2 regions of the Pseudomonas sp. LB1P83 genome follow, and region 2 is predicted to be linked to the other one. Evidence: predicted binding sites of a transcription regulator. Region 2 holds the regulator's gene; the other holds the start of a gene.

What was found. The regulator sigma-54, encoded in region 2, starts transcription at its own class of promoters, with help from an activator protein. The targets are predictions, from matches to a motif close to ANTGGCATNNANNTTGCTNT.
Region 1: glnK (P-II family nitrogen regulator) is a predicted target of sigma-54. The motif match lies at 1,987-2,006, and genes of this name have one in related genera.

The regions. Positions count from the first base shown of each region.
Region 1 covers NZ_CM142709.1:5,993,785-6,002,195, reverse strand. Annotated here, with positions in the region: gene ACYZTY_RS27655 (N-acetyltransferase) at 1-111, opposite strand, end outside; gene ACYZTY_RS27650 (HigA family addiction module antitoxin) at 305-568, shown strand; gene ACYZTY_RS27645 (BRO-N domain-containing protein) at 573-1,094, opposite strand; gene ACYZTY_RS27640 (accessory factor UbiK family protein) at 1,534-1,794, opposite strand; gene glnK (P-II family nitrogen regulator) at 2,213-2,551, shown strand; gene ACYZTY_RS27630 (ammonium transporter) at 2,589-3,926, shown strand; gene ACYZTY_RS27625 (secondary thiamine-phosphate synthase enzyme YjbQ) at 4,141-4,566, shown strand; gene sutA (transcriptional regulator SutA) at 4,668-4,991, shown strand; gene ACYZTY_RS27615 (HAD family hydrolase) at 5,203-5,907, opposite strand; gene xerC (tyrosine recombinase XerC) at 5,904-6,803, opposite strand; gene ACYZTY_RS27605 (DUF484 family protein) at 6,806-7,531, opposite strand; gene dapF (diaminopimelate epimerase) at 7,545-8,375, opposite strand; gene lysA (diaminopimelate decarboxylase) at 8,380-8,411, opposite strand, start outside.
Region 2 covers NZ_CM142709.1:690,943-699,353, reverse strand. Annotated here, with positions in the region: gene lptA (lipopolysaccharide transport periplasmic protein LptA) at 1-293, shown strand, start outside; gene lptB (LPS export ABC transporter ATP-binding protein) at 293-1,018, shown strand; gene ACYZTY_RS03010 (RNA polymerase factor sigma-54) at 1,203-2,696, shown strand; gene hpf (ribosome hibernation-promoting factor, HPF/YfiA family) at 2,771-3,079, shown strand; gene ptsN (PTS IIA-like nitrogen regulatory protein PtsN) at 3,092-3,556, shown strand; gene rapZ (RNase adapter RapZ) at 3,559-4,416, shown strand; gene ACYZTY_RS02990 (HPr family phosphocarrier protein) at 4,432-4,707, shown strand; gene ACYZTY_RS02985 (ZIP family metal transporter) at 4,873-5,766, opposite strand; gene ACYZTY_RS02980 (superoxide dismutase) at 5,799-6,410, opposite strand; gene ACYZTY_RS02975 (hypothetical protein) at 6,412-6,840, opposite strand; gene ACYZTY_RS02970 (class II fumarate hydratase) at 6,868-8,244, opposite strand; gene ACYZTY_RS02965 (FagA protein) at 8,225-8,411, opposite strand, start outside.

The DNA.
Region 1 (8,411 bases), 1.4 Mb from region 2:
GTTTGAAGCGCGAGGCGCGATTTTTTTAATAAACGCTTTGTAGGTGAGCTTCCTTACATCCGATTTAATAGTTTGGTTACGGAGGTCCGTGCCTTTTCCTTTTCTTCTCATTATTGGTGTCTTTCGAAAATCAGAAAGAAAAGGTTAAAGGAGCAGGTGTGCATCGATAAATCAGGCGATGGAGCCGCTTTTTGTAGGACCGTGCCTAGATAGGTGAAGGACGTCAGTGAAAGCTCCCGGATGGTCTTGCCAGATCAAGGTTGCTGCTTATGATCACGGGAAAATGAAGCCATAGGAGGCGTAAATGAACCGGATTGGAATGCGGCCGATTCATCCAGGTGAAGTTCTCAGCGAGGAGCTTCTAAAGCCGCTGGGCATTACAAGCGCGGCTTTAGCTTGCTCGTTGGACGAGCCGGAGGCTGAATTGATCGACGTAGTAAAGCAGCAGAGCGATGTCAGCGCGGGTCTGGCAAAGAAGCTTTCCATTCTGTTGAACACCACGCCCGAATTTTGGCTGAATCTGCAATCGACCTACGATCTGCGAAGCGCCGAAATCGAGCGTGGATGAGCGCTTAAAGCGAATGCAACGCTCGCGAAGCTTTTTTCCACCATGGCACGTTGACCGGGCGCTGCGTCTGCTCTCCGCTCGGCAACAGTTGCGGAACATCCTGCAACCGAATCCACGGCTGGTTATTCCAGTGCAGCAAGCTCAACGACATTTCCGGCCAGTTCAACAGACTCAGGACGGGGCGTTCAGTTGACGTCGGTTGTTGGGCATCTCTGAGGGCTGGCACCACGTCGTGGGTCAGCCATTCGCGCAGGCCTCGGTATTCGGGGCAGTAGTGGTAGACGAGCAGGGCGTAGACGCCGGATTCGCTGATGAGCAATGTGTTTTCGGTGGTGCCGTGGATGACGACTCGCGCGGATTGATGTTGATCGGGATCGAGTTTTCGGACGGCGCGTTCGTCGAGGAAAAGGCGAAGCAGACGGCCCAGGTCTCTGGCGCTGAACCAGGGTTGGTTTTCGATCAAAAGCGCGTGGAGGTGGAGTTTGTGGCGGATGAAGACGTGAGGGATTAGATAGTTTTCATTCATGGTGCATTCTCGGGGTCGAGTGAAGAAAGCTGCTTCTGATCGTCGCCAAACGAAAAGGGTGGCAGCTATGCGCGGGTTGGCGAACCGGTGACACCCGAGAACCGGCAGACCCGAAGGTCTCCCACGCATAGCCGCCATAATTCGTGATGGGAATAAATTCCTCGGTCGAATGTGGTCGCGTTGCGTCGGGGTCTTCCAGGTCGCCAAACCCAGAGCTGATTATTCAGCTGGGGATGAGCTTAGAGGCCGGATACTTGGCGACGCAATCGGACGGCGGTGTGATTTTTGTAGGAAGGTGCCGGGATTTTTGCGGGGCTTAAGATCAAATGTTCTCAGCCTGCGGCAGTTCCTACAGGTAAATCTGAAGGTCGTGCCGACCTTCAATCGCGAGCAGGCTCGCTCCCACAGTGGATTGGGTTTCCACAGTGGGTTTTGCGTGTTACTCGGTCGGTGGATTGAGCTTCGCTTCCAGCTCCGCAACCTTCGCCTCAAGACTCTCCAACCGTGCCCGGGTCCGTGCGAGCACGACCATCTGGCTATCAAACTCTTCCCGGCTCACCAGGTCCAGTTTGCTGAAGCCGCTCTGCAGCAGTGCCTTGAACTGGCTTTCGATTTCGCTTTTCGGCAGTGGAGTGTCGCCGCTGAAGAGGCGGGAGGCGGTGCCGCTCAGGGCGTCGAGGAAGTCTTTGGGTGCGAGCATGGGAAATGTCCTGTCAACAATGGCGGGCAGTGTATCACGCAGTGTCTATAGTCAATTCCGACCGAGGGGATGCACGCTTTTCGCGCATGAGGACGGACGGCCGCGCACTGTTGTTGTGCGTATCCGCCGAACTGTTTGGCTGACGCGGCGGTCGGAAGCGTTCAAGGGATTGAATTCAGTGGGTTTTGGCGAGATGGCAAGCTTTCTGCTTAGTCGGTAGTGACCCATGCACTGATGCAGTCGCTGTGACGAATGCAGTGCGCCAAGCGGAACGGGGAAGTGTTTCGTGCGGAGTGGTTAGCAGGCGTCGGACGGGCAATCAAAGGCCGACGATGCGTTACAAAGCCAGGCACTGCGCTTAGACTTGAGTCGGGTTTGTTTTCCTGGGGCAAGTCCACCAATTCGGGAGAGAGTTTTCATGAAGCTAGTCACTGCCATCATCAAGCCGTTCAAGTTGGACGACGTGCGCGAGTCGCTGTCCGAGATCGGCGTGCAGGGCATTACCGTTACTGAAGTCAAAGGCTTCGGTCGGCAGAAGGGTCACACCGAGCTGTATCGCGGCGCGGAATACGTGGTCGATTTTCTGCCCAAGGTGAAGATCGATGTCGCCATTGACGACAAGGATCTGGACCGGGTTATCGAGGCGATAACCAAGGCTGCCAACACCGGCAAGATCGGTGACGGCAAGATCTTCGTGGTCAATCTGGAACAGGCGATTCGCATCCGTACCGGCGAAACCGATACCGACGCGATTTAAACGCCGCCACAAACCCAACGCCCCAGGAGAAAACAATATGACTCTGCGTAAATTCGCAGGGCTAGGAGCCCTGTTGTCCCTCGTAATGCCCAGCCTGGCTATGGCGGCAGACGAAGTGGCGGCCCCAGTCCTCAACTCCGGCGACACCGCCTGGATGATGACCTCGACAGCCCTCGTGCTGTTCATGACCATTCCCGGCCTCGCGCTGTTCTACGGCGGCATGGTTCGGTCGAAAAATATTCTTTCCGTGATGATGCAGTGTTTCGCCATTACCGGTTTGATCAGCATTCTGTGGGTCATTTATGGCTACAGCATCGCGTTCGACACCACCGGCATGGAGCAGGGCGTCGTCAACTTCAACTCGTTCTTCGGTGGCATGGGCAAGGCGTTCCTCGCCGGTGTCACGCCATCGAGCCTGACCGGTCCTGCGGCGCTGTTCCCTGAGGCGGTGTTCATCACCTTCCAGATGACCTTCGCCATTATCACCCCTGCGCTGATCGTCGGTGCCTTCGCCGAGCGGATGAAGTTCTCCGCCATGCTGATCTTCATGGGCGTGTGGTTCACCCTGGTTTACGCACCGATTGCGCACATGGTCTGGTCCGGCAACGGCGGCCTGATGTGGGACTGGGGCGTGCTCGACTTCGCCGGCGGCACCGTGGTGCACATCAACGCCGGTGTGGCCGGTCTGATTGCCTGCCTGGTACTGGGCAAGCGCAAAGGCTTCCCGACCACGCCGATGGCGCCGCACAACCTCGGTTACACCCTGATGGGCGCCGCGATGCTGTGGGTCGGCTGGTTCGGCTTCAACGCCGGTTCCGCCGCTGCGGCCAACGGCACGGCCGGTATGGCGATGCTGGTGACCCAGATCGCAACCGCCGCCGCTGCACTGGGCTGGATGTTCGCCGAGTGGATCACTCACGGCAAACCAAGTGCGCTGGGTATCGCTTCGGGTGTTGTGGCCGGTCTGGTTGCCATCACCCCGGCCGCTGGCACCGTGGGCCCGATGGGCGCTCTGGTGATCGGCCTGGCAGCGGGCGTGGTGTGCTTCTTCTGCGCAACCACCCTGAAACGCAAACTCGGTTATGACGATTCCCTGGACGCCTTCGGTGTGCACGGTATCGGCGGTATCCTCGGCGCGATCCTGACCGGTGTGTTCGCTGCACCATCGCTGGGTGGATTCGGCACCGTCACCGACATCGCCGCTCAAGTCTGGATTCAGTGCAAAGGTGTCGGCTTCACGGTGATCTACACCGCGATCGTCACCTACGTCATTCTCAAGGTCCTGGACGCTGTCATGGGTCTGCGTATCACCGAAGAAGAAGAGGCTGTCGGCATCGACCTGGCACTTCACAACGAACGCGGCTACAACTTGTAAGCACGCGCATAAAAAACTTGCCCGGCTTGCCGGGCATTTTTTTGTCTGGAGTTTGTCAGTGAAGGGCCTGCTGAAAGGTTTTTTCGTACACGTTTAGGGGCGTTTACGCCGGGCGCTTTTCTGCGGCCAATGGCTTACATGATTGAAGGAATATTAGGGCCTTTGTTTTTTCCCTGAGCGCGCTAGAATGCGCCCCGAACGAGCGGAGAACTGTATGTGGCAACAGACTCTGATTACCCTGCGGGCACGGCCCCGGGGCTTTCATCTGGTAACGGACGAGTTACTCGCCGGCCTGCCTGAAATCAAGGCGTGTCGGGTCGGTCTGTTGCACTTGTGGCTGCAGCATACCTCGGCGTCGTTGACTATCAACGAGAACGCCGATCCGGCGGTACGTCTCGACTTCGAACGATTTTTCAATCGTCTGATCCCACAAGGAGCAGACGGCTATGAGCATAACGACGAAGGCCTGGACGACCTCCCGGCGCACTTCAAGGCCAGCGTGCTTGGCTGTCAGCTCAGTTTGCCGATTTCGGCAGGCCGACTGGCGCTGGGGACCTGGCAAGGCGTTTATCTGGGCGAGCACCGTGATTTTGGCGGTGCCCGTAAAGTCCTCGCCACCGTGCACGGTGAAGAGGCATGAACCGCTGGTCACCAGCGGTTATTGAATTTTTCCGGCGGCTGTCGACAGACGGTGAAGCTGGGCTATAACTAATCTGCTTTTCGCAAGTCATGAGGTAGAACATGAGCGACGATGATCTGGAAAACGACGACCTGGAAGTAGGCGACGAAGACGAAACCGAAGAAGGTCTGGAAACAGCAGCGGAAGACGTTGCTGACGACGATGGCGGTGATACGCCCGTTCCGACCGCCAAAGGCAAAGCCAAGGCAGCGGTATCGGTTGATGAATTGCCGAGCGTCGAAGCCAAAAACAAGGAACGCGATGCTCTCGCGCGGGCCATGGAAGAGTTTTTGGCCAAAGGCGGCAAGGTGCAGGAAGTGGAGGCCAATGTGGTCGCCGATCCTCCCAAGAAGCCTGACAACAAGTACGGCAGCCGGCCTATCTAAGCGTCTGCCCTTGCTTGCTGAAAAAGCCCGCCGTCGCTGCGGGCTTTTTCATGTCTGAAACAATCTTTAGCCATGCGGTGATCCCCTGTAGGAGCGAGCCTGCTCCGGGCGGCGTTCCGACGATGGTGGTGTCTCAGTCAACATCAATTGTGAATGTTACGGCCTCATCGCGAGCAGGCTCACTCCCACAGGGTCAGTGGTGTATTCAAGGTCAGTGTTGGGCATTCCACCGCGCCAGCAACGCCGGCAACTCGGTCAGGCTGCCAATCTCCGCATCCGGCGCCTTCTCCGCTTCCCACACCTTGCCCGCCGGGTTAAACCAGATCGCCCGCAACCCCGCCTGCTGCGCTCCGGCAATGTCATCCCCCGGATGATCGCCGATATGCACCGCCGTCTCCGCCGTGGCACCACCACGCTGCAATGCCTCATGGAACAGTCGCGCATCGGGCTTGGCGATGCCGATGTCTTCGGCGCACAACGCAAACTTGAAGTAATCCGCCAGCCCCAGCCGGCGCACATCGGCGTTTCCGTTAGTGACCACGCCCAAGGCGTAATGCCTGGCCAGTGTCTCCAGTGTCGGCTCGACTTCGGGGAACACCTCGATCTGATGCCGGGCATGCAGGAACACTTCAAAACTCTTGTCGGCCAGGTCCGAAGCCTCGCCGTGGTCGTAGCCGGCTTCCTCCAGTGCATGAAAAAGCACCCGACGTCGCAGCGCACTGATGCGGTGTTTGAGGCTCGGCTCGCCGCTCAGAATCCGTTCACGAATCGCCCACAAATGCTCCACCGGCACCGCGCCCAGGTTCGGTGCGTGCTCGGTCAGCCATTCACGCAGTACGGCTTCGGCGCTGACAATCACCGGGGCGGTATCCCACAGGGTGTCGTCGAGGTCGAAGGTGATCAGTTGGATGGTCATGAATCATCGCCCTTAATGCGTTTGGCCCGTGGATGGGCGCTGTCGTAAACCGTGGCCAGGTGCTGGAAGTCCAGGTGGGTGTAGATCTGGGTGGTCTTGATGTCCGAGTGGCCGAGCAATTCCTGTACGGCGCGCAAGTCTTGTGAGGATTCGAGCAAGTGGCTGGCAAAGGAGTGCCGCAGCATGTGCGGGTGCAGGTTCTGCCCCAGCTCGCGCTCGCCGGCCGCCTTGACCCGCACCTGAATCGCCCGAGGGCCAAGGCGCCGGCCTTGCTGGCTGACAAACACCGCGTCGTCCGAAGGGTTGGTCATGGCCCGCAAGGGCAGCCACAGTTCCAGGGCTTCGCGGGCTTTTTTGCCCACGGGAAGCAGTCGGGTCTTGCTGCCCTTGCCGAGCACCTGAACCATGCCGTCGGCCAGATCCAGCTGATCCAGATTGAGTCCGGTCAGTTCCGATAGCCGCAAGCCCGAGGAATAGAACAGCTCCAGAATCGCCTGATCCCGACGCGCCAGGAAATCATCCTCCACCGCACCTTCTAGCAGTTGCAGTGCGCGGTCGGTATCGAGGGTTTTCGGCAGCCGCCGTTCACCCTTGGGCGGCGCCAGACCATTGGCCGGGTCGTGATCGCAGAGGCCTTCGCGGTTCAGGTAGTGATAGAGCCCACGGACGGCCGACAGCAGCCGCGCCAGGCTGCGGGACGATTGACCTTGAGAATGCAGGCGCGCGATCAGGCTGCGCAGACGCTGGATATCCAGTGCGGCCCAGCTGCTGATGTTCTGTTTGACGCACCAGCCCAGCACTTTGTCGAGGTCGCGCCGGTAGGCGTACAGCGTGTGGGGCGACACCTGTCGCTCACTGCGCAGGTGTTCGCAGTAAGCGTCCAGTTGCCGTTCCATGGTCAGCGTACCGAGCGCAGGGAGCTGTTGACCCGAGGCAGTACGCGGCCCATGACTTCGGCGATGTAGCTCAGGAACAGCGTGCCGACCGAGCTTTTGTAGTGCTGCGGGTCGCGGCTGGCGATGGCCAGGACACCGTGGATGCCTTGAAAGCTGATGGCGACGACGGCGGTGGAGCCGATCTGCTTGCGTTGTTCTTCGCCAAACAGGAAGTCCAGTTCGTGCTCACGCAGGCTGCCGCTGACGCTTTTGTCTTCCGAGAGCAAGCCGCCAATGGCCGTTTGCGCCTCGGCATGGGTGACCCAGCGGCCCACCGGCATCGGGTTGTCGCCCAGCAGGATCAGGCTGACAAAAGGCACCTGGAAGTCCTGACGCAGACTGTCTTCGACGCTGATCACCACGTCTTCCAGGCTGTTGGCGTCCATCAGCGCGAGAATCAGGCGACGGGTTTTGTCGAAAAGGCGGTCGTTGTCGCGGGCCACGTCCATCAGATGCGAGAGGCGATGACGCAACTCGATGTTGCGGTCGCGCAGGATCTTCATCTGGCGCTCGACCAGCGAGACGGTATCGCCGCGCTGGTGCGGAATGCGCAAGGCCGGGAGCAGTTCTTCGTGCTCGACGAAGAAATCCGGATGAGCCTCCAGGTACGCGGCAATCGCCGCCGCCTCAAGGCTTTCGGAAGGGGATTCGTCGGGCTGTTGGGCGGGAACCTGGGGCTTATCTTTCATGGATTCAACTCTCTCAAAGACGCACTTGTCCTTCATAAACGCGCACTGCCGGGCCGGTCATCATGACCGGTTGGCCAGGGCCTGCCCATTCAATGGACAGGCGCCCGCCGGGCAGGTCGATCAATAGCGGCGAATCCATCCACCCCTGGCTGATCGCAGCCACTGCGGCAGCGCAAGCGCCGGTGCCGCAGGCCTGGGTTTCCCCGGCGCCACGTTCCCAGACGCGCAACTGCGCACGGTTCCGGTCGATGACCTGGAGAAAACCGACATTGACCCGCGCCGGGAAGCGCGGGTGGTGTTCGATTTTCGGCCCCAGTTCATGCACCGGTGCGTTGTTGATGTCGCTGACCCGCAGCACCGCATGGGGGTTGCCCATGGACACGGCGGCCAGTTCGACCGTTGCACCCTCGACATCGAGCTTATAACTCAAGGCCTGTTCTGGCGCCTCGAACGGAATCTCGGCCGGCACCAGGCGCGGTGCGCCCATGTTGACACCGATCTGGCCGTCGCTGCGAATATCCAGTTCGATGATGCCGCTTTTGGTCTCGACGCGAATCTGCCGCTTGGCGGTCAGGCGCTTGTCGAGCACGAAGCGGGCGAAACAGCGCGCACCGTTGCCGCACTGCTCTACCTCGGAACCGTCGGAGTTGAAGATCCGGTAACGGAAATCCACGTCCGGGTTGCTCGGCGCTTCGACGATCAGCAACTGGTCGAAACCGATGCCAGTGTGCCGATCGCCCCATTGCTTGGCATGCTTGGGCAGGATGTGCGCGTGCTGGCTGACCAGGTCAAGGACCATGAAGTCATTGCCCAGGCCGTGCATCTTGGTAAAACGCAGCAGCATGGGATTACTCCGGCAGCAGGCTTTCGCCAGCAAACA
Region 2 (8,411 bases):
GCAACCTCGCCTACTTCGAGCAGCTGCAAACGGCAGGCGATACAAAGCCTGTTCAAGGCTATGGGGTCACTATCCAGTACCACGCCTCGCAAGACCGCGTCGTGCTGATCGACCGCGCCAAAGTCATCGACAAGGACGGCAACGTGACCCAGGGCGAGAAAATCGTCTATGACACCAACAAAAAGCTCGCCAGCGCCGGTCGCGCTACGGGCAGCAAGGTCACCGAGTCGCGTCCGCGGATCGACATGGTGATCCAGCCCAAAAAGAAAACCGAAGAGCAAAAGGCCCCTTAATGGCAACTCTGAAAGCTCAGCATCTGGCCAAGAGCTACAAGAGCCGCCAGGTCGTGCGTGACGTCAGCCTGTCCATCGACAGCGGTCAAATCGTCGGCCTGCTGGGTCCTAACGGCGCCGGCAAGACCACCTGTTTCTACATGATCGTTGGCCTGGTGCAGGCGGATCAGGGTCGCGTATTGATCGACGACCTGGACGTCAGCCACCAGCCGATGCACGGTCGTGCAAAGGCCGGTATCGGCTATCTTCCGCAAGAAGCGTCGATCTTCCGCAAACTGTCGGTGGCCGACAACATCATGGCCATCCTCGAGACCCGCAAGGAACTCGACAAGGCCGATCGTCGCAAAGAGCTGGAAAGCCTGCTGCAGGAATTCCACATCAGCCACATCCGCGACAACCTCGGCATGAGCCTGTCCGGTGGTGAACGTCGCCGTGTGGAAATCGCCCGGGCACTGGCCACCAACCCGAAATTCATTCTGCTCGACGAACCTTTCGCCGGCGTGGACCCGATTTCGGTGGGCGACATCAAACAGATCATCTATCACCTCAAGGCCAAAGGCATTGGCGTGCTGATCACTGACCACAACGTCCGTGAAACCCTGGACATCTGCGAAACCGCCTACATCGTCAACGATGGCCAGCTGATCGCCGAAGGTGACTCCGCCACCATCCTGGCCAACGAACTGGTCAAGGAAGTGTATCTGGGCCATGAGTTCCGCCTTTAAGCACTGAGGTGTCTGGCTGATTGTCCGAGCGCTTTTCTCGATAAAAAATCAATACTTTTTTATTGTTACAGCGCTCTAGGCAAACGCTGCAGTTTCGGGCATATAATTTGCTTATGTTTGGCGCTCCGGCGCCCTGTAGTGGATGGCGCATGTGCGCCGGCGAATAAGGTGTTAAGCCCCTGCCATGAAACCATCGCTAGTCTTGAGAATGGGCCAGCAGCTGACGATGACACCGCAGCTGCAACAGGCCATCCGCCTGCTCCAATTGTCGACCCTGGACCTGCAACAGGAAATCCAGGAGGCCCTGGAGTCCAATCCGATGCTCGAACGCCAGGAAGAAGGCGACGACTTCGATAATGCCGACCCCTTGGCCGACAAAGCCGAACAGCTACCCAACGCCGATGTTTCGGAACCCTCCTACCAGGAAACCGCCCCCACGGTGGATAACCTCGAGGAAGGTGACTGGAACGAGCGCATTCCCAACGAACTGCCCGTCGATACCGCGTGGGAAGACGTCTACCAGACCAGCGCCAGCAGCCTGCCGAGCAACGATGACGACGAGTGGGATTTCACCACCCGTACATCGGCCGGTGAAAGCCTGCAAAGCCATTTGCTGTGGCAACTGAACCTGGCACCGATGTCCGACACCGATCGCCTGATCGCCGTGACCCTGATCGACTGCATCAACAATCAGGGCTACCTGGACGAAACCCTCGAGGAAATTCTCGAGGCCTTCGATCCGGAACTGGACATCGAACTGGACGAAATCGAAGCCGTCCTGCACCGCATCCAGCAATTCGAACCGGCCGGCATTGGCGCCCGCAACCTGGGCGAATGCCTGCTGCTGCAACTGCGCCAACTGCCCGCCAAGACGCCTTGGTTGGCCGAAGCCAAGCGTCTGGTCAGCGACTACATCGACCTGCTCGGCAGCCGCGACTACAGCCAGCTGATGCGCCGCATGAAGCTCAAGGAAGATGAACTGCGCCAGGTGATCGAGCTGGTGCAGAGCCTCAACCCTCGTCCGGGCTCGCAGATCGAGTCCAGCGAGGCCGAGTACGTAGTTCCTGACGTGATCGTGCGCAAGGATAACGAACGCTGGCTGGTCGAACTGAACCAGGAATCGGTGCCACGGCTGCGGGTCAACGCCCAGTACGCCGGTTTTGTGCGCCGCGCCGATACCAGCGCCGACAACACCTTCATGCGCAATCAGTTGCAAGAGGCCCGCTGGTTTATCAAGAGCCTGCAAAGCCGCAACGAAACCCTGATGAAAGTAGCCACCCAGATTGTCGAGCATCAGCGCGGCTTCCTGGAATACGGTGACGAAGCGATGAAACCGCTGGTGCTGCATGACATCGCCGAAGCGGTGGGGATGCATGAGTCGACGATTTCGCGGGTGACCACGCAGAAATTCATGCATACCCCTCGGGGCATATATGAACTGAAATACTTTTTCTCCAGCCACGTCAGCACCTCCGAAGGCGGTGAATGCTCGTCCACAGCGATCCGCGCGATCATCAAAAAACTGGTTGCGGCGGAAAATCAGAAAAAGCCGTTGAGTGACAGCAAGATCGCTGGTTTACTGGAGGCACAAGGCATTCAGGTGGCTCGCCGCACCGTCGCCAAGTACCGCGAATCCCTCGGGATCGCGCCTTCGAGCGAACGCAAGCGGTTGATGTAGGGCCACGCCACAGCGTTCCAGTGGTAGATCATCTGATCTACCGCTTTATGCACTGGCAACGAAGGAGAAGCTGTATGCAAGTCAACATCAGTGGACACCAACTGGAAGTGACCGAACCTCTTCGCACCTACATCGGCGAAAAACTCGAACGATTGGAGCGACATTTCGACAAGATCACCAACGTGCAGGTCACGATGACGGTCGAAAAGCTGAAGCAGAAAATCGAAGCCACGCTGCATATTCCCGGGAATGAAGTGGTCGCCAACGCGGAACATACCGATATGTACGCGGCGATCGACGCACTCACCGACAAGCTGGATAAACAACTCAAAAAGCATAAGGAAAAGACCCAGAGCCTCCTCCAAGGCGCGACCGGTCGTTAACACTCCCAACCCATGATCCGACTTGAAAGCATCCTGACCCCCGGCCGTTCCCTCGTGAACGTGCCGGGCGGCAGCAAAAAGAAAGCCCTCGAGCAAATTGCCAACCTTATCCATAAAGAAGTCCCGGATCTGGAGATGCAAGATGTCTTCGAGGCTCTGATCGCCCGTGAAAAACTTGGCTCGACCGGTTTTGGTAACGGCATCGCCATTCCCCACTGTCGTCTCAAGGGTTGTAACTCGCCCATCAGTGCCTTGATGCACCTCGACGCCCCCATCGATTTCGACGCCATCGACGGCGCTCCGGTTGACCTGCTGTTCGTTTTGCTGGTCCCGCAAGCCGCCACCGATGCGCACCTGGAGCTACTGCGCCAGATCGCCAGCATGCTCGATCGCAAGGAAGTGCGCGAAAAACTGCGCAGCGCCCCGAGCAATGAAGCCTTGTATCAGGTTGTCCTGGACGAGCAAAACGGTCAGTAATCATGCGATTGATCATTGTCAGTGGCCGTTCCGGCTCAGGTAAAAGCACCGCCCTCGATGTTCTCGAGGACAACGGTTACTACTGCATCGACAACCTGCCCGCCGGATTGCTGCCGGAACTGGCCGAACGCGCGCTGATTCATACCGAGCTGGCACAACCGCTGGTCGCTGTATCCATTGATGCGCGCAACCTGCCGAGTCATCTATCGCGGTTCCCGGAGTTGCTGGAAGAAGTCCGCAGCCGGCATATCAAATGCGATGTGCTGTATCTGGACGCCGACGAAGAAACGCTGCTCAAACGTTTTTCGGAAACGCGCCGCCGCCACCCACTGAGCAACGCCAATCGTTCATTGGCCGAAGCGATTCAGGACGAAAGCAATCTGCTGGGCCCCATCGCTGATCTGGCCGACCTCAAAGTCAACACCACCAACCTGAACCTGTATCAGCTGCGCGATACCATCAAGCTACGCCTGCTCAATCAACCCGAGCCTGGCACTGCGTTCCTGGTGGAGTCTTTCGGGTTCAAGCGTGGCATGCCGGTGGATGCGGACGTGGTGTTCGATGTGCGCTGCCTGCCCAACCCTTACTGGAAGCCAGAATTGCGCGCCCAGTCGGGGCTTGATCAACCGGTGGCCGAATACCTGGCGGCGCAACCGGACGTCGAAGAGATGTTCCAGGACATTTCCACGTACCTGCTCAAGTGGTTGCCGCGCTTTGCCGCCAGCAACCGCGCTTATGTCACCATTGCCATTGGCTGCACCGGCGGGCATCACCGCTCCGTCTACCTGACCGAACGTCTGGGCCAGGTCCTGCAACAATCCCTGAAGAACGTCCAGGTTCGCCACCGCGACCTCAGCTAAAGGATTCACATCGCGATGCCTGCTCTGGAAATCGAAATCATCAACAAGCTGGGCCTGCATGCCCGCGCTTCGGCAAAATTCGTTGGCGTTGCCGGTGAGTTCAAGGACTGCATGATCAGGGTAGGACGCACGCCGGAATCCACGGTCGATGGCAAAAGCATCATGGCAATGATGATGCTCGCCGCCGGCAAGGGCACCAAAATCTACCTGAGTACTGAAGGTCATCAGGAACAGGAAGCGCTGGATGCGCTGGTGGCATTGATCAACAACTACTTCGACGAAGGCGAGTAACCCCGCAGCTCTTTGTAGCAGCTGGCGAAGCCTGCGTTCGGCTGCGAAGCCGTCGTAAATCCGGAATACACGATTTACTTGATAGACCGCGGTGGCTGATTTTACGACTGCTTCGCAGCCGAACGCAGGCTTCGCCAGCTGCTATTACACATTCCGCGCCAGACTCTAGGCCAAGGCCGTATCCATCACCATCATCAAACAAAACCCGATCAGCAGCCCAAGGCTCGCCAGCTTGTCATGACCATTGCGTCGCGACTCGGGAATGACTTCATGGGTGACCACCAGCAGCATCGCCCCCGCCGCCAGCGCCAATCCCAACGGCAACAGCAATTCGGCCAGGCTCACCAGCCAGGCGCACAACAGCGCGAAGACCGGCTCGACCAGACCTGATGCGGCACCGATCAGGAACGCCTTGACCCGCGACATCCCCGCCCCTGACAGCACCAGCGCGATCACCAGACCTTCCGGCACATCCTGCAACGCAATGCCCATCGCCAGGCTGTCAGCATCCGGCATTCCACCACCGGCCGAGACTCCGACCGCCATGCCTTCAGGAATGTTGTGGGCAATGATGGCAAACACAAACAACCAGATCCGTGGCGGGATGACCGGCCGTTCCAGCGTACCGACGAGCATTTCCGGGGAGGCGCCGGACACCTTTCGGTCCACCAGAAACAACCCTAACGCGCCAAGCATGATACCGAAGCTGATCAGGCCGCTGGACGCCCAGGGTGTCAGACCCAGGCTTTCAGCAGCGGAGATACCCGGCACGATCAGCGAAAACGCCGTCGCCGCCAGCATCACCCCAGCGCCGAAACCGAGTAGCGTATCGCTGACCGCCTGCGGCATCCGCCGAATCACCAGCACCGGCACTGCGCCCAACGCAGTGCCCAAGGCACAAATCGCCCCGCCCTGTAGCGCGCGCAGCAGTTTGGGTTCGAGGTCCAGCCACGCCAGGCCATGGGCGACCAACAACGTCATGCCCGCCAGTAGCAACAGCGATCCCAATGCGTAACGAAACATTCGCCCGCTTCCGATCACCAGTGTTTCAGTGCCCATAGTCAGCCTTGGATTGTTTTTTTATAGAGGACTTAAACCAGCGCAGCCTGATAACGCGCAGCGACTTCGGGCCAATTAATGACGTTGTAGAACGCATTGATGTATTCAGGACGGCGATTCTGGTATTGCAGGTAATAAGCGTGCTCCCAGACATCCAGGCCGAGGATCGGCGTATTGCCATTCATCAACGGGCTGTCCTGGTTACCGCTACTTTCCACAATCAGGATCTTTTGCGGAGTCACGCTTAGCCAGGCCCAGCCACTGCCAAAGCGGGTCAGCGCGGCTTTGGTGAAGGCCTCCTTGAAACTGTCCAGACCACCCAATTGCTCATCAATCGCCCTCCCCAGCGCACCTTCAGGTTTGCCACCACCGTGAGGCGCCATCACCTCCCAGAACAGCGAATGGTTGGCATGGCCGCCGCCCTGATTGATCACCGCCGCGCGCAGTTTTTCCGGCAGTTGCTGGACACTGGCGACCAGTTTTTCCACCGACCACTCAGCAAATTCGGTGCCTTCGACCGCGGCGTTCAGGTTGTTGATGTAAGTCTGGTGGTGCTTGGTGTAGTGGATCTCCATGGTCTGCGCATCGATGTGCGGTTCCAGGGCATCGTAAGCGTAAGGCAAGGCAGGCAAGGTAAAAGCCATTTCAATGGACTCCATGATGTAGAGGCGCAGGCGATGCGGTATCGGTGTGCAGCAAACGGTGTGTGCGCGGGTATTCGCCATGCTCGCTGATGAAATTCAGCAGCTCGACATAGGTTTTGCTGCTTTGACGCAACGCGGCTTCGCGCAGGGCCGGGGCCAGGCGCGGGTCCTGCATGGTTTGCAATAACCGCTGATGGATCGCGCACAAGTATTCGGCGCTCTCTTCCGGCTGGTTAAGACGCAAATGCAGGTCTGCCAGGTTGTGGTGGGAAATCACGCAGGCCGCCACCGCTTCGTCGGCATCCGCCCAGCGCTCGAACAACACCTGGGCCAGGGCCAAGGCCTGCAAGTAAGCCTCGCGGGCATCGACAAGTTCGCCCAGCATGAAATGGCGATTAGCCCTTTCGATCGTGCGTTTCCAGTGCTCCATGGTGAGCCTCCAAAGCGGTAGCGGTGATTACACGCCGCCTGCGGTGAGCTTCTCTGGGTTGAGTAATTCTTCCAGTTGGCTGCGCGTCAGGTCGGTGTGCTCCAGGGCGACATCAATCACCGGTCGGCCCTGCTGATAGGCCTTCTTGGCGATTTCAGCGGCTTTTTGGTAACCAATGATCGGGTTGAGCGCGGTCACCAGGATCGGATTGCGCGACAGCGCCTCTTTAATTCGCGCCTCGTTGACCTTGAAGCTGGCGATGGCCTTCTCACCCAGCAGATGACTGGAGTTGGCCAGCAATTCGATGCTGCTCAGCAGGTTCTGGGCGATGATCGGCAGCATCACGTTCAATTCGAAATTGCCCGACTGACCGGCGATGGTGATGACGGTGTCGTTGCCGATCACCTGGGCGGCGACCATGGCGGTGGCTTCCGGGATGACCGGGTTGACCTTGCCGGGCATGATCGAAGAACCCGGCTGCAAGGCTTCGAGTTCAATTTCGCCGAGGCCGGCCAGCGGGCCGGAGTTCATCCAGCGCAGATCGTTGGCGATTTTCATCAACGAAACCGCTGTCGCTTTAAGCTGTCCGGAGACCGCAACCGCAGTGTCCTGGGAGCCGATCAGCGCAAACAGATCCTTGCCCGGTGTGAATTGAACGTGGGTCAGCTCGCTCAGTTGTTGGCTGAACCGCGCAGCGAATTGCGGATGCGCATTGATCCCGGTACCTACCGCCGTGCCACCCTGAGCCAGGGATTGCAGACTCGGCAGCAAGTCCTGCAAATGGCCGATGTTGGCCTTGAGCTGTTGCGCCCAGCCATTAAGCACCTGGCTCATGCGCACCGGCATGGCGTCCATCAAGTGCGTGCGACCGGTTTTGACGTGGTGATGAACCTCTTCAGCCTTGTGCTCGATCACCTGCACCAGACGCACCAGCGCCGGCAGCAGTTGCTCATGCAACGCGAGTGCAGCGCTGACATGGATCGTGGTGGGGATGATGTCGTTGCTGCTTTGGCCGCAATTCACATGGTCGTTCGGGTTCACCGGCTCGCCGAGCAGACGGCTGGCCAGGGTGGCGATCACTTCATTGGCGTTCATGTTGGAACTGGTGCCGGAACCGGTCTGGAAAATATCCACCGGGAAGTGCTGCATGAAGTCGCCCTGAAGCAGACCCAGCGACGCATCGACGATGGCTTTGCCCTGGGATTCACTGATTTGCTTGAGCTCGACGTTGGCACGGGCAGCGGCAGCTTTGGCCAGAATCAGCGAGCGGATGAACTGCATGGGCATCGGCTTGCCGCTGATCGGGAAGTTATCCACTGCGCGCTGGGTCTGCGCGCCATAGAGCGCATCCACCGGGACCTGAAGCTCGCCCATGCTGTCGCGTTCAATGCGTGTCTTGGTCATCAGAAAATCCTTGCACCAGTTCTATGAGAGGAATCGAGGGTTGCAACTCGCAGGTCGCCAGTTGCCAGGTGTAGCTTTGCCAGCGCTTGAGGCGGCATTTGCACAGAGAGAGGCGTTCCAGATCGCGCAAAGGGCGCCAGGCCTGGTCCAGGCAGTAAGTGCGCCAG